DNA from 3 places in the Ornithinibacillus sp. 4-3 genome. Region 3 is predicted to be linked to each of the others. Evidence: riboswitches for the same ligand, from Rfam matches in the RefSeq annotation. Region 3 holds a riboswitch; each other region holds the start of a gene.
The links. Region 3 has a riboswitch for S-adenosylmethionine ahead of metK (methionine adenosyltransferase). Riboswitches for the same ligand answer to the same signal wherever they lie in the genome.
Positions count from the first base shown of each region.

Region 1 (5,132 bases), 850 kb from region 3:
AGCGATAATGGAAGTGAGTTCTATAATCAAGCTGATCCAGAGAAAGCAAAACAGTTACTAGAAGAATCGGATTATAATGGAGAACCAATCACGCTCCTAACTTCACGTGATTACGAATTTATTTATAATGCATCTGTCGTTTTACAGGAGCAACTAGAACAAGTAGGAATCAATGTGGAATTAGAGCTTTATGATTGGCCAACCGTATTAGAAATGCGCCAGGATCCAGAATTATGGGATTTGCATATTAATGGAACTGCTACTCCTGTCACCCCTTCAAGCTTATTATTCTTGAACTATGATTGGGTAGGTTGGCCAGAACATCCTAAAATTGATGAATTACTAGCAGGCATTAAGGATGCAGTAGACCAGGAAGAAGCGAAGTCGCATTGGGATGAACTGCAAGAATTTGCCTGGGCAGACTATTTACCAATTTCTATCCTTGGACAATATAGTAATGTCATTGTTACTACAGATAAAGTAGTTGATTTCTCTGAATTCGAAGGTGGATTTCTTTGGAATACAAAGCTAGTAGAATAATAAGAAAAGTGCAAAGTTAGACAGTGCTATCTTTGAATAAGCATTAATTGCACAATTTTTATATTTTCCTATCTAAGAAAAAATAAAATAGTTGTCGGTGGCGGAATGATTAGGATTGTCTATAGTTTATTCCCCGCCACAGCTCTTATCATTAAATAGGCTTTTAAATCGTTCGTTTAGAGATCGATTTTATTTTTTAATTTTAATTCATAGTTTACTAATGTGAATAATGAGTTTTGAAGACAACAGGAGGGTACAAATATGAAATTTTCCAAACGCAGTCTATTCTTAGTCATGCTAGCATCTATTGTGTTTTTTATTATAGGCTGTAGCTCTAATGAATCAGAGGTAGATGGAAATAAATCAGATGAAACAAGCAATGATGAAGCAAATACTGGTAGTGTATTAAAAATTGCGCTAGATGGGCAACCACCAACTTTGGATCAACCGACAGCTGCCCCAACTGCAATTCGAGATACAGCTAGACTTATGTTTGAAACACTTTTAACAACAGATTCCAATTATGCTGCTGTTCCGATGTTAGCAGAATCTGTTGAGACTGATGATAATAAGACCTATGTATTTCATCTAAGAGAAGGGGTTTTATTTCATAATGGTAAGGAAATGATTGCAGAAGATGTGATTGCATCGATGGAAAGATGGTTAGAGAAATCAGCAATTACAGGAACTATTTTTGAAGGTGCAACTTGGACTGCGGAGGATAATTACACTGTTGTATTAGAATTAGTGGAGTCATCATCACTGACCTTAGATACCATTGCATCTTCTAAACAGGCAGCAGCAATTATGCCCAAAGAAGTTGTTGAAGCGGCGACAGCTGAAGGGGTTTCAGAATATATTGGAACAGGCCCTTATCAATTTGTAGAATGGAGACAAGATCAATATATTCATTTTACAAAATTTGATGATTATAGTGCTTTAGAGGAGCCAGCAGATGGTTTAGCTGGAAAGAAAGAGGCTTTAGTGGATGATATTTACTTCTATATTGTTACAGATGCCTCTACACGTATAGCTGGTTTACAAACAGGGGAATACGACTTTGCTTATGGTGTTCCTTATGACAGCTATGAACAAGTTAATCGTGATGAAAATATAAATACTCATCTTGATGTAACTGGAGTACAATTATTAGCTTATAACAAAGAGAAGGGGCCAGCTGCTGATGTTAGAATGCGTGAAGTAATTAATACAGCGCTAGATATTGAAGAAATTATGATGGCAGCTTATCCGAATGAAGACCTGTTTTGGTTACATTCCAGTTATATGGACGAAGACATCGTCAGTTGGGCAAGTGATGCTGGAGAGGAATATCATAATATCAATGATCCAGAAAAGGCAAAACAGATGTTGGAAGATATGGATTACAACGGCGAAGAATTTAAAATCTTAGCGACTCGTGATTATGATCATCATTATAATGCAGCAGTTGTCATCCATGATCAATTATCTCAAATTGGAATAAATGCGACATTAGAAATTTATGATTGGCCAACGGTGACACAGCTTAAAGATGATACTGATGCATTTGATGCCTATGTAATTTCTTTCTCAACGGTAAGTACACCACCACAATTCCTTGGATTAAGTCCAACTTGGGCTGGTGGAGTCAATGATGAGAAAGTTGTAGAAGATATGAAAGCTATAGAAACAGCGCCGACAACAGAAGAAGCTCAAGAAATATGGGAAGATTTACAACGCTATGCATGGGAAGAGCTTCTGCCTGTTACGACATTTGGAAGTTATAATAGCTTATATGCATCAAGTAATAAAGTTGAAGGAATCATTACCTTCTCAGGTCCAATTTTTTGGAATGTAACAATTGGGGAATAGGTATTAGTTTTCAGAAAAATGATTCTATTATTTAAGTGCTTGACAATAATAATAGACTTCATATATGATTAATTCACAATTTAAAAAGATAATTCCTTATCAAGAGTCAGGGGAGGAACTGGTCCTACGATCCTGCAGCAACCATCGAATAATTAAGAAGTATTCGATAAGGTGCCAATTCCAGCAAGCAAATAAGCTTGAAAGATAAGGAAGAGCGCGGATAATTTATCATGATATAGCCTCTTCCTTTGATGGAAGAGGTTTTTTAGTTGAGTAAGAAGGTATAAAGTTTTGCACAAATTAATTCTTATTCGGAGATAGCGCTGTCTAGCTCCGAGCGCCAAAAACTAAGAGATTTCGCGTCACGCCCTACAATAAGTCAACATCGGTTCGTGACCTCACCGTGTTTCCTTTATCTCGGTTGTGCCACTCCAATCTCTACGTTTTTAAACGGGCGCTCTACGCTTTTCTTGACTTCCAGAAAAGGGATTAGCAGTAAAATCAAGCTTTACATAGCTTTAAAACCTAGTAAACAAATGTGAATTCTAGGTATAAATCGGGAGGGATAAGACATGAATTTATTTAGAAAAGGTTTATTTTTTATTTTACTTGCAGTAGCAATTATTGCTGTAGGATGTGGACAAAGTAAGGATAGTCATTCAGATAGTGATAATGAAAAAGATTCAGGTGAAGCAGCAAACCAAGAAGAAGCTGCAGAAAATAGATTACGTATTGCATTAGATGCTCAACCGCCTAACTTAGATCAGCCGGCAAATACATCAACATCAGGCAGAGATACTTCTAGACTGATATTTGAAACACTTTTAACAACAGATGCAGAATTTAAGCCAGTTCCAATGTTAGCAGAATCTGTTGAAACAGAGGATAATAAAACATATGTATTTAAATTAAGAGAAGGTATTAAATTCCATAATGGCAAAGAAATGACTGCTGAAGATGTTATTGCTTCTATGGAAAGATGGTTAACCAAATCAACTATTACAGGTTCTATTTTTGGCGATGCAACATGGACAGCAGAAGATGATTATACAGTTGTTTTAGAGCTTAAAGAAGCATCTTCACTGACATTAGATACGATTGCTACATCAAAGCAGGCTCCAGCAATTATGCCAAAAGAAGTAGTTGAGGACGCTGGTGAAGACTTTGTAAATGAATATATCGGAACAGGACCTTATAAATTTGAAGACTGGAAACAAGATCAATATATCCATTTCACAAAATATGATGAGTATCAAGCAGTAGATAAAGAAGCGGATGGGTTATCAGGGAAAAAAGAAGCATTAATAGATGATATTTACTTTTACATCGTACCTGATACATCAACTCGTTTAGCTGGTCTTCAATCTGGAGAATATGATTTTGCATATGGTATTCCATATGATAGCTATGAATTAGTTACAAATGATGAAAACCTAAACGCACACATTACAGCAAGTGGTGAGCAATTTTTAATCTTTAATACAATAGAAGGGCCTGTAAGTGACTTCAAACTACGTCAGGCATTAAATACAGCAATTGACTCTGAAGAAATAATGAATGCAGCATTTCCAAATCCAGATCTTTACACATTAAAATCAGGTTATATGGATGATAATTTGGTTACTTGGAAGAGTGATGCTGGTAAAGAATATTACAATATCAATAATCAGGAAAAAGCAAAAGAATTACTAGCAGAAAGTGATTACCAAGGGGAAGAACTTCGCCTGTTATCGACAAGAGATTATGATCATCATTATAATACGGCAGTAGTAATTCAAGAGCAATTAACCAGAATTGGTGTAAATGTGAAGTTGGAAATTGTGGATTGGCCAACGATCAATAGTCGCCAATATGAAGCAGACACATGGGATTTATATATTATGGGCTTCTCAACAGTTAGTACCCCACCACAATTTTTAGGGTTAAGTCCAACATGGGCAGCAGGAATTGAAGATGAACATGTACATGAGCAAATGCGCGCCCTGGAGTTAGCACCAACAATTGAAGAAGCAAAAGAAATTTGGGATGATTTACAGTTATATGCATGGGAAGAGCTACTACCTGTATCCACTTTAGGTGCATATCATGGATTATACGCTTCTCAAAAGAATGTAGAAGGAATTGAAGCATTTTCCGGACCGATTTTCTGGAACGTAACTATAGAATAAAAGTGAACAAAGAATAAGCATGGAATAAAAGCCCTTATTCATTTGACAAGCATCATTCGATTGCTTAAGATGAATAGGGGCTTTTTCCAAGCTCTAAACAAAGGAAAGATCTATAGTCGTTAGATGAATATAAAAAATCCGGATATAAAATTCGGAATTTTTATACTTTTTATAGATCAAGATTAAAATAGGGGGAGTTAAGAAAATGGGGAAGAAAGCAATTAAAGCAATAGTTGTTTTATTTCTACTTTCTTTATTTGTTGTAGCATGTAGTGATAATGACGCTAATACAACAAAAGATGAAAACAATGAAGATTCAAATAAAGTGAATGAAACAGCAGAGCAAGGTGGAGAATTAAAGATTGCGGTTAATGCCCAACCACCGACATTAGATGGGCATGTAACAACTGCTATTGTTTCAATGGAAATCAGTAGAAATATTTTTGAATCACTTGTTGCTTTAGATGAGAATTTAGAAGCAAAGCCATTATTAGCAGAAAAGATTGATCGAAGCGAAGATGGAACTACATATACATTCCATTTACGTCAAGGTGTGAAGTTCCATAATGGAAA
Region 1 covers NZ_CP162599.1:3,243,729-3,248,860, reverse strand. Annotated here, with positions in the region: gene AB4Y30_RS15800 (ABC transporter substrate-binding protein) at 1-540, shown strand, start outside; gene AB4Y30_RS15795 (ABC transporter substrate-binding protein) at 802-2,391, shown strand; SAM riboswitch class I at 2,485-2,602, shown strand; gene AB4Y30_RS15790 (ABC transporter substrate-binding protein) at 2,964-4,559, shown strand; gene AB4Y30_RS15785 (ABC transporter substrate-binding protein) at 4,765-5,132, shown strand, end outside.
Region 1: linked by a shared signal. The riboswitch ahead of AB4Y30_RS15790 (ABC transporter substrate-binding protein) and the one ahead of metK (methionine adenosyltransferase) in region 3 are both predicted to bind S-adenosylmethionine.

Region 2 (5,132 bases), 1.2 Mb from region 3:
CTCTACAGCCCTTTCTTCATAGAAAAAGGTTGTAGAGATTTTTTAATCGATTCCAAGTGTGCTATAAGGAATTCGGATTCGGAAAGCAAAGTGGTTTGCTTCCACATCGAATTGTTCGATAGCAACTTGAAAATTACTTTTTATATCCATTTCTGTGACTGCTACATAAATTTCTTCTTCCTTAGGATTCACAACCACCCAGTCAGGCATTGGTAAGGATTTCTTCATATACTCCATAATCTTCTTATTTGGTAATTGTAATAGACCAAGAGAAATAGAGCGTTGTTTTAAGATGACATTACCATCCTCTTGGACGATTGGCTCTAAATGGATTGAGAGCGGGACAGTTGTTGAAAAGACAGGTAAATCGCCTTGCAGATGTACGTCCTCTTCTAAAGAAACCGAATATCGGTGATTCGTTTTTTCCAAGAATTTATTGATATATGCATTGACTAAATCATTTAAGTTTTGTTTTGTTGTACGGACAACAAATTCAGAACTATCATGATAGTCAACTGGCTTTGTTGTTGGATATTCGGAACTTGAAACAGGCCAAAATATGAGTAATGCAATTAAAAATAGTATACCGAAGTTGATGTAGAGAAGATTGACGAAGTAATTTCTCCATCTATTCCCCGGTAGTTGTTCCGTTTTCTTCTTCATCATTCCCACCTTCAACTTCTATATTTGTTAAAAACTCTAAAACACGTTCTGCCATATGATAATATCCTAGTGAATTTGGATGAAAGTGATCATCAGCAAATAGATTATCACTTGCTTGATCAAACACATCTTGCATAGGAATAAATGTAACATCTTCATATTGACTCGTCGTAAAATTACTTGTTCGATTCCAGTCATTTACAATCGTTCCTAATTCCTCTATCTCTGGGAAATATTGAGCAAAAGGATTATAAATTCCTAATAGGAAAATATGTGCTTTATTATTTAGTTCTCTCATTTGTGTCAGAATCGTATTTATACGTTCTTCGTACTTTACACGTTCTCGAGCAAATTGTAAATAATGAAGGTCTACAAAGTTGTCTCTTGCGACTTTCATGATATCATTTGCACCGATTGTAATTAAAATAATATCTGCACTCTTCAGAGACTCCGAAATCTCTTCTTCTTCTTCCATGCGCACAAGCATTTGATCTGTACGATTTCCTCTTTTTCCGAAGTTTTCAAAGGTCGCAATTTGATTTTCTGCATTAATTGTACGATCTAAGATTCCAATGTATCCTCCTGCATTATGTTCATCACCAACTCCTTGAGTTAGGGAATCTCCTATACCAACAATCTTTATATCCTGATGTAAAAAGGAGTTCAGCGCGCTTTTGATTCTCTCGCGGATGCCATTTGTGGATGATGCAGGAACTTCTTCTTCGACAAACTCTTCTGGCTCAATCTCTTCTTCCGCAATTTGCTCAAGAATATCTTCTGTAACAGGAGGAACTTCTTTTAATTTTGCGAAGTTGGATTGTTGTTTACTATATGCATAAATGCTGACGCCACCAATAATAATTAAAATACCTATTATCCCATAAATTATTTTCCTAATAATTGAAATCACACCTATATCATGCACTTATTTAAAAGGGTCTTTTTAAAGCAATTATGTCCAATTTTCTTAAGTTCATTACATAATGAAGTCTAGTCTAAAACTATTATATTTTGTATAGCCTGCCTATAAAAAAATGTGACATCTATCAGAGGTTTTATACTCACTTAATAAGAATTTAGTTCCCAAGAGAATTTTATATTCCTTTTACTGAAAAATTACCTCTAAATGGAGATAAAAATAAAAGACCGTCTTTCATTATTTTACACTTTACATGTACGATGTAAACCGAAATCTTTTTTACAAAATAATTGTTTGAATTGGGGGAAAAGAGGAAATTTTCTTGTTATATGAGATTTTATGCAAATGGAAAATGATTTGAGTTAGTGAAATGAAAAGCCATAAACTTGGTACTTTAAAGTATTAGTTTGAAACCATAAAATATGTATGATTAATTATATTTTCTGTGAAAAAAACCTGTTAGCCGATAAGGAAGCTAACAGGTTTTTCTTCATGAGAAAAGAAAGTATAAAAATTGCGCAAATTAATGCTTATTCAAAGTTAGCGCTGTCTAGCTCTGAGCACCAAAAACTAAGAGCTAACGCGAGCCATCCTATAATAAAGGAGACTTGGCGATTGACAAGGCGTTAGGCGCAGACAGAGTCATAGTCGCACTTTTATCGACTAAGTTCAGTCACGTCACGCTTTTAGCCTGTAAGGGCGCGACTTTCGCTTTTTGTTTTATGAATTATTTACTTGTCCTTGCTTCTACTATTTCTTCTAATAAATCTTTATTAAAGAAGACGATAGCGTCATGTATACTTCCCAATGCACTTATGATATCTCCTGTTGGCTCATTTTCTACCCAGATGATTTTTCCTTGCTTCTCTGTAAATGTAGTCAGTTGAGCTTTTGAGATATTATCTTTGACCCATAGTGCATCAACTTGGTCTGTAGAAGAGATGGCATCCACTGCAATTATTTGATAACCAGCCTTTTTAACTGCTGCTACTTTTGTTTCGTCGATATCAGCAACTGCAATGACCTTTTGGCGTAAGCCTTCACTGCGGTCAAATGGTGAATGTACTAGCCATTTTGTAACTGAATCTTCGGTGTTTGTAAGCGAAGGTTCAATACCTACCGCTTTAGACATTGCTTGATCCAAGTCTTCTAAAATATCTTTTACAGATTCAAGTCCAATAGATAGACGAATTAATTCTTCATTTACTCCACTTTTCTCCAGATCCTCTGCACTTAATTGTTGATGTGTAGTGGATGCAGGATGGATAATTAATGATTTCGCATCACCAACATTTGCAACATGTGACCATAGCTTCACATTGTCGATTGCTTTTCTTCCAGCATCACGACCGCCTTTAATTCCAAATGTAACAATGGAACCGTAACCTTCTGTAAAGTACTTATGTGCAAGCTCATGTGATGGGTGATCTTTTAAGCCAGGGTAGTTCACCCAATCTACCGCAGGATGTGTTGTTAAGAACTTAACAACTTTTTCTGTATTTTTCGCATGACGTTCCATTCGTAAATGTAAAGTTTCTAATCCTTGCAACAATAAAAATGCGTTATGTGGACTTAAGCAAGCGCCGATATCACGCAATAACTGTACTCGTAGTTTAATAGCAAATGCAGGTGCACCTACATCTACATAGCGTAATCCATTATAGCTATCATCTGGCTCTGTAAATCCTGGGAATTTTCCATTACTCCAGTCAAATTTTCCGCCATCAACGACAACTCCAGCAATGGAATTCCCATGTCCACCAATCCATTTTGTGGCAGAATGAACAACAATATCTGCACCCCATTTTAATGGATGCGCGATTCCAGGTGCGAATGTGTTATCAATAATAAGAGGAATCCCATGCTCATGAGCAATATCAGCTACAGCCTCAATGTCAAAAACATACAAGCTTGGGTTTGTAATGGTCTCCCCATAAACTGCTTTTGTTTTATCCGTAATAGCTTCTCTAAAGTTTTCAGGATCCGATCCATCAACGAATTTTACATTGATTCCATATCTAGGCAAGGTATGGACGAATAAATTATATGTTCCACCGTATAGGTTACTATCTGTAACAATTTCATCTCCAGCACTTGCAATATTTAAAATGGCAAATGTAATTGCCGCCATACCAGAAGAAGTTGCGACAGCTGCAACCCCGTCTTCCAGTAAACTTACACGCTGTTCAAATGCATCCACCGTTGGATTGGTAATACGAGTATAAATATTTCCAGTTTTTTGTAATGCGAATACGCCTTGGGCATGCTCTGAATCCGGGAATACATAGGATGTTGTTTGGTGAATAGGTACTGCGCGAGATCCTGTTACTGGATCAGGGACCTGCCCACCATGAAGTAGAATAGTATCTTGATCTTGGAAATGAAATGTTGACATAATTAATAATCCTCCTCTTAATTTTTAGAAGCTTATATTGTAAAGATGTGATGATTCAAATTCAGAAAAAGAAAAGACCTCTTCTGAATAAGAAGAGGTCGTATGGTAAGGTCACGAATCCTCCTCTTATCTTCCAGATTAATGCGATTAATCTGTAGGATTTGGCACCATTAAAAGTAAAATTATTTACTCCAAGGTTGCTGGGCTTCATAGGGCCTATCCCCTCCACCACTCTTGATAAGAGATTGAGCATATAACTTAACGAGTATTATATAATTCCATTTTTTTAATTGCAAGTAATTTTCACACTAGTTTTTGTTTTCTTTGTTCAGATAATTAGATTGAAAATTCAGATGATAAATGCTTTTCAATGCTAGTTGTATCCAGTACAATAAAAGTCATAGGAATGGAGGGATTGTATGCCGAAAAAATATCAACGATTTGAAACGGCTATTATTCATGAAGGATATGATGAAAAAGAAGTATTAGGAAGTCTTGTTCCTCCTTTGTTCCAATCATCTACATTTGTATTTGATTCTGCTGAGCAAGGAGAACAACGATTTAGTGGTGAAACAGATGGTTATACCTATTCACGATTACGTAATCCTACTGTAGCGATATTAGAAGAAAGGATTGCTGCAATAGAAAATGGTGAAAAAGGTTTAGCATTTGGTTCTGGTATGGCTGCTATCTCCGCTGTATTATTTTCCTTAACGAAAGCTAATGACCATATCATTAGCTCTGTAGCTTTATATGGGAATACATTTGGTTTATTGAAATTAATGGAGGAAAAATACAATATTGCTCATGAAACTTGTAGTATGAAATCTACAGAAGAAATACGTTCATTGATTCGAAAAGAAACGGCATGCATTTTTGTGGAAACACCAGTAAATCCAACCATGCAGTTAATTGATCTGAAAATGGTAGCAGATGTGGCTAAAGAATTTGATATCCCTGTAGTAATAGACAATACATTCTGTTCTCCTTATTTACAACGCCCATTAGATTTAGGCTGTGACATTGTTGTACATAGTGCTACAAAATATATTGGGGGTCACGGAGATGTTGTTGCTGGTTTAGCAGCAGGAAAGGCAGAGCTAATTGAGCGAATTCGCAAGACAACGTTTAAAGATATTGGTGGGATTATTTCTC
Region 2 covers NZ_CP162599.1:3,570,679-3,575,810, reverse strand. Annotated here, with positions in the region: gene AB4Y30_RS17170 (YpmS family protein) at 43-663, opposite strand; gene AB4Y30_RS17165 (GDSL-type esterase/lipase family protein) at 629-1,573, opposite strand; gene AB4Y30_RS17160 (O-acetylhomoserine aminocarboxypropyltransferase/cysteine synthase family protein) at 2,310-3,977, opposite strand; SAM riboswitch class I at 4,101-4,221, opposite strand; gene megL (methionine gamma-lyase) at 4,397-5,132, shown strand, end outside.
Region 2: linked by a shared signal. The riboswitch ahead of AB4Y30_RS17160 (O-acetylhomoserine aminocarboxypropyltransferase/cysteine synthase family protein) and the one ahead of metK (methionine adenosyltransferase) in region 3 are both predicted to bind S-adenosylmethionine.

Region 3 (5,132 bases):
AGTACCTCCTGGAAAGAAAATCCCACCCAACACATTAGCATTAGGACGCCCTGCAAAAGTAGTTAGAGAATTAACAGAAGCTGATTTAGCAGAAATGGCAAGAATTCGTTCTTCTTATGTTGAAAAAGCACAATATTATAAAGACCATACTAATCTTGGTAAGAAAGCATAAAAAAGAAGCGAGGAATTATAAATATAATTCCTCGCTACTCTTTTATTTTACAAACGCTTGTAATTGTTCTACTTTATCTGTTTTCTCCCAAGGAAATAACACATCATTTCTTCCAAAATGTCCATAAGCTGCTGTCTTTCTAAAGATTGGCTCACGTAAGTTCAACATATTGATAATTCCGGATGGACGTAAATCAAAATTTGCGCGCACTGCTTCTACTAATTTCGTTTCACTCACAACACCTGTTCCAAATGTTTGAATAGATATGGATACTGGTTCAGCAACTCCAATCGCATAAGCAAGTTGTACCTCACATACATCTGCTAGTTTGGCAGCAACAATATTTTTAGCAACATAACGTGCAGCATATGCAGCAGATCGATCTACTTTTGTAGAGTCTTTACCACTAAACGCTCCACCACCATGTCTTGCATATCCTCCGTATGTATCTACAATAATCTTTCTACCTGTTAAACCGACATCCCCTTGAGGGCCACCGATAACAAATCTTCCTGTAGGATTAATTAAATACTTTGTTTTCTGATCTAATAAATGACCTGGCACGATTGGGTTAATTACATACTCTATCATATCTTTTCTAATTTGTTCTGTTGTAATATCTTCATGATGTTGTGTAGAAATCACAATCGTATCTACACGAATAGGTTGATTATTATCATCATATTCAATTGTTACTTGCGTTTTCCCATCTGGACGCAAATAATCCAATGTTTCATCTTTACGGACATCTGCTAAACGTTTGGCTAATTGGTGAGAAAGAGAAATAGGAAGTGGCATTAATTCTTCTGTCTCATTACATGCAAAACCGAACATAAGCCCCTGATCACCTGCTCCAAGTTCTTCTTGTTCGCTCTCTGCTTCGTCTCCTCGAACTTCTAATGCTGTGTTTACTCCAGTTGCAATATCTGGTGATTGTTCATCAATTGCAGTTAATACTGCGCAAGTGTCTGAATCAAATCCATATTTTGCGCGTGTGTATCCAATCTCTTTTATTGTTCTTCTAACAATTGCTGGGATATCCACATAAATTTTTGTTGATATTTCTCCTGCAACTAATACGAGGCCTGTCGTTACTGTTGTTTCACATGCAACTCTAGCATATGGATCATGCTTTAAAATTTCATCTAAAATCGCATCTGAAATTTGGTCACTCATCTTATCAGGATGTCCTTCTGTAACAGACTCTGAAGTGAATAACCGACGATTTTCTAACATAATGAAGAAATCCTCCTTCTCTTTCTAAGCATCTTCTAGTCATTTGTTAGCATTCTTCTCTATTATTAACTAATTCCAAAAAGCTTTCATCATTTAACGAAATATATTATTTTAAAATACATCAAATAAAAAAAGCCCTTCCTACAAAACAGAGGAAAGGATTAGCCTTTCGCTCTTATTGTTCAAGGAGTATTCCTTGCAACAGGTTAGCACCTTTTCACTATCGTGTGATGGTTGCTGGGTTTCATCGGGTCTGTCCCTCCACCGTCTCAAAATAAGAGAGTATATGCTAAAAAATATCGTAACGAATTCACTTATAGATGTCAATATCTTTGTTCAGAAATTGAATAGACTAGTGAACCACCTATCCTCTATATAATTAAATAGGAAAGAACTTCAGTCGTGCTATATATATGTGTATAGATTATCTTTTTTATAAAAGTTAGGTTTTTTAAATAATTATTATCAAACTAAATTTCTAATTAGACCGAAGCTCCAAACTGTCGAATTTTCGCAGGTACTTTATAGTAAGGAAAATAGATTCTGTATTTCACTTTTCGAAAAGTTAAAAACATGTTATCGTATTAATGGTAATACATATATGTTACAGTTTTTTGATTTTACTTAAAAAACACGTGAATTAGTATAGACTATCTAGGTAGATTTGCTATACTAATAAACATCTAATTAGCGTTTTTAAAAGAACAAGTATTGAAACATTTTATACAAAATGAATAAAAAGGAAGGTATTGTTCATGAATTCATCTTTATTACAAGAGCTTATCTCACATAAGCAACTACAGAAAAATTTATCTGTAGCACAATTAACCGAAAAGTTGGTAGCACGCAAAGAAGGTGAATTATCTTCTACTGGCGCAATTTGTGCAACAACAGGTAAATACACTGGACGTTCTCCTAACGACAAGTTCGTTGTACGTGATGAAACTACTGAAAATCTTGTTGATTGGGGTAATGTAAATCAACCGACTGATGAAGCAACATTTGATAAATTACTTAATAAAGTAGTCGCATACTTAAAAGAAAAAGACGAGATTTTCCTATTCCAAGGTTTTGCTGGTGCAGATGAAGCGTACCGTTTGCCAATCCAAGTGTTTAATGAATATGCGTGGCATAATCTATTTGCTAAACAAATGTTTATTCGTCCAACAGAAGAAGAACTAGCTACATTAGAAGCGGAATTTACTATTGTTTCTGCTCCTACATTCAAAGCTGATCCAGCTGTAGATGGTACAAACTCTGAAGCTTTTATTTTAGTAAGCTTTAGCAAGCGTATTATTTTAATTGGTGGAACAGAATATGCTGGAGAAATGAAAAAGTCTATTTTCTCTGTAATGAACTATCTTCTACCACAACAAGATATTCTATCTATGCACTGCTCTGCTAACGTTGGTGAAGAAGGCGATGTTGCATTATTCTTTGGTCTATCTGGAACAGGGAAAACTACACTTTCAGCAGATCCAAACCGTAAATTAATTGGTGATGATGAGCATGCTTGGAGTCCTACAGGTGTATTTAACATTGAAGGCGGATGCTATGCGAAAACAATTAATTTAACAAGAGAAAATGAACCACAAATTTATGATGCCATTCGTTTTGGCTCTGTACTAGAAAACGTCGTTTTAGATAAAGATACTCGTGTAGCTGATTATGATGATGTCTCTTTAACAGAGAATACAAGAGCTGCATATCCATTAGAATATATTGATAATGCACTTTCACCAAGTGTTGCTGGACATCCAAAAGCGATTATCTTCTTAACAGCTGATGCTTCTGGTACCTTACCTCCAATTAGTAAGCTATCAAAGGATCAAGCAATGTATCATTTCTTAAGTGGATTTACAAGTAAGTTAGCTGGTACAGAACGTGGAGTTACTGAACCACAAGCAACTTTCTCTACTTGCTTTGGAGCTCCTTTCTTACCATTAGCACCTTCTGTTTATGCAGAAATGTTAGGTAAGAAAATTGATGAGCATAATGTTAGTGTATTCTTAGTAAATACTGGTTGGACTGGCGGTCCATATGGTGTTGGTAGCCGTATGAAACTTGCATATACACGTGGAATGATTCAAGCCGCTTTAACTGGTGAATTAGACAATGTTGCGACAGTTAAAGATGAGATTTTCGGATTAGAAATTCCTCAAGAAATTGCTGGAGTTCCTAGCGATGTATTAGTACCGAAAAACACATGGTCAGATCAAGATGCTTATGATAAAGAAGCAAAAGCATTAGCAGCGAAATTCCATGAAAACTTCGAGAAATTTACTGGAGTAAGTGAAAATATCAAACAAGCAGGACCTACTTTTACAGCGTAAAACAAAGTCGATCTCATTATGAGGTCGACTTTTTTATTCCCCTTTCCCCCAGCATAGATAATCTGATTAGCTTCGATTTATTGCGTTCGTCACTCGAATCATATTTTAACCTTATATTTTTACTACATAAGCGTGAAACACAGATCCTATTGTAAATCCCATTCTGCTTCTAAACACCTCTTTAGTTTTTCATCCTTTCTACCTGTTACAAAAGCCCAGAAAAGTAATCACATAATTTTTCAATGATGCATAGGCTATTTTGACATTACACTAATTTTGAAAGGGTAGAGTTGAATGAATAAAATTAAATATTTTGCCTTGTTTTCATGTATATTACTCGTGTTTCTGTCAGCGTGTAGTGATACAAATGAAAAAACATCCATCCAGTTAGGAGAAGTTACACGTTCTCTTTTCTATGCACCACAATACATTGCACTTGAAAAAGGTTTCTTTGAAGAAGAAGGTCTTGAAGTTGACTTACAGACTGTCTGGGGTGGAGACAAAACCATGACCGCATTATTATCAGATAGTATTGATATTGCGCTCGTTGGCTCCGAAACATCTATTTATGTTTATGCACAAGATTCCAAAGATCATGCTGTGAATTTTGCTCAACTCACCCAGACCGATGGAACGTTTTTAGTTGCCAAGGAACCTAAACCTAACTTTAGCTGGGAAGACCTAAAAGACAGCAAATTTCTTGGGCAACGTAAAGGTGGAATGCCACAAATGGTTGGAGAATTTGTTCTTAGAAAAAACGGTATTGATCCACATGCGGATTTAGAGTTATCTCAGAACATAGACTTTGCAAATATTCCAAGCGCCTTTGTCTCAGGTGATTATGAATATGTGCAGCTATTTGAACCTACAGCAAGCGTTATGGAAAAAGAAGGAGCTGGTTACACCATTGCTTCTTTTGGAGAAGAATCTGGGCGCTTACCTTATACCGTATTTATGGCCAAACAAAGCTTCTTAGAAAAGGATAGGGATGTTGCTTTGAGTTTTACACGTGCCATTTATAAAGCTCAACAATGGGTACAAGAAAACGATGCTGAAGAAATCGCTACATTACTTCAACCTTATTTTGAAGATACAGATTTAGAAATGCTCACATCATCAATGGAACGTTACAAAAATCAAGATTCATTTGCTACTGATCCTATTTTAGATGAAGAAGAATGGAACAATCTAAAGGACGTTATGGATCAGGCTGGTGAACTTCCAGACGAAGATGTTCCATATGATGATTTGGTCAATACAGAAATTGCAGAAGAAGTAATTAGTGAGTAACAGAGGGGTGAAAACGTTTGTCGTTTCTAACATTAGAAAAAATTTCCCATCATTACTTTTCAGATAAAAACTACACAAAAGCGCTAGATCATATATCATGC
Region 3 covers NZ_CP162599.1:2,395,503-2,400,634, forward strand. Annotated here, with positions in the region: gene AB4Y30_RS11755 (gamma carbonic anhydrase family protein) at 1-172, shown strand, start outside; gene metK (methionine adenosyltransferase) at 215-1,408, opposite strand; SAM riboswitch class I at 1,581-1,689, opposite strand; gene pckA (phosphoenolpyruvate carboxykinase (ATP)) at 2,164-3,741, shown strand; gene AB4Y30_RS11770 (ABC transporter substrate-binding protein) at 4,036-5,031, shown strand; gene AB4Y30_RS11775 (ABC transporter ATP-binding protein) at 5,049-5,132, shown strand, end outside.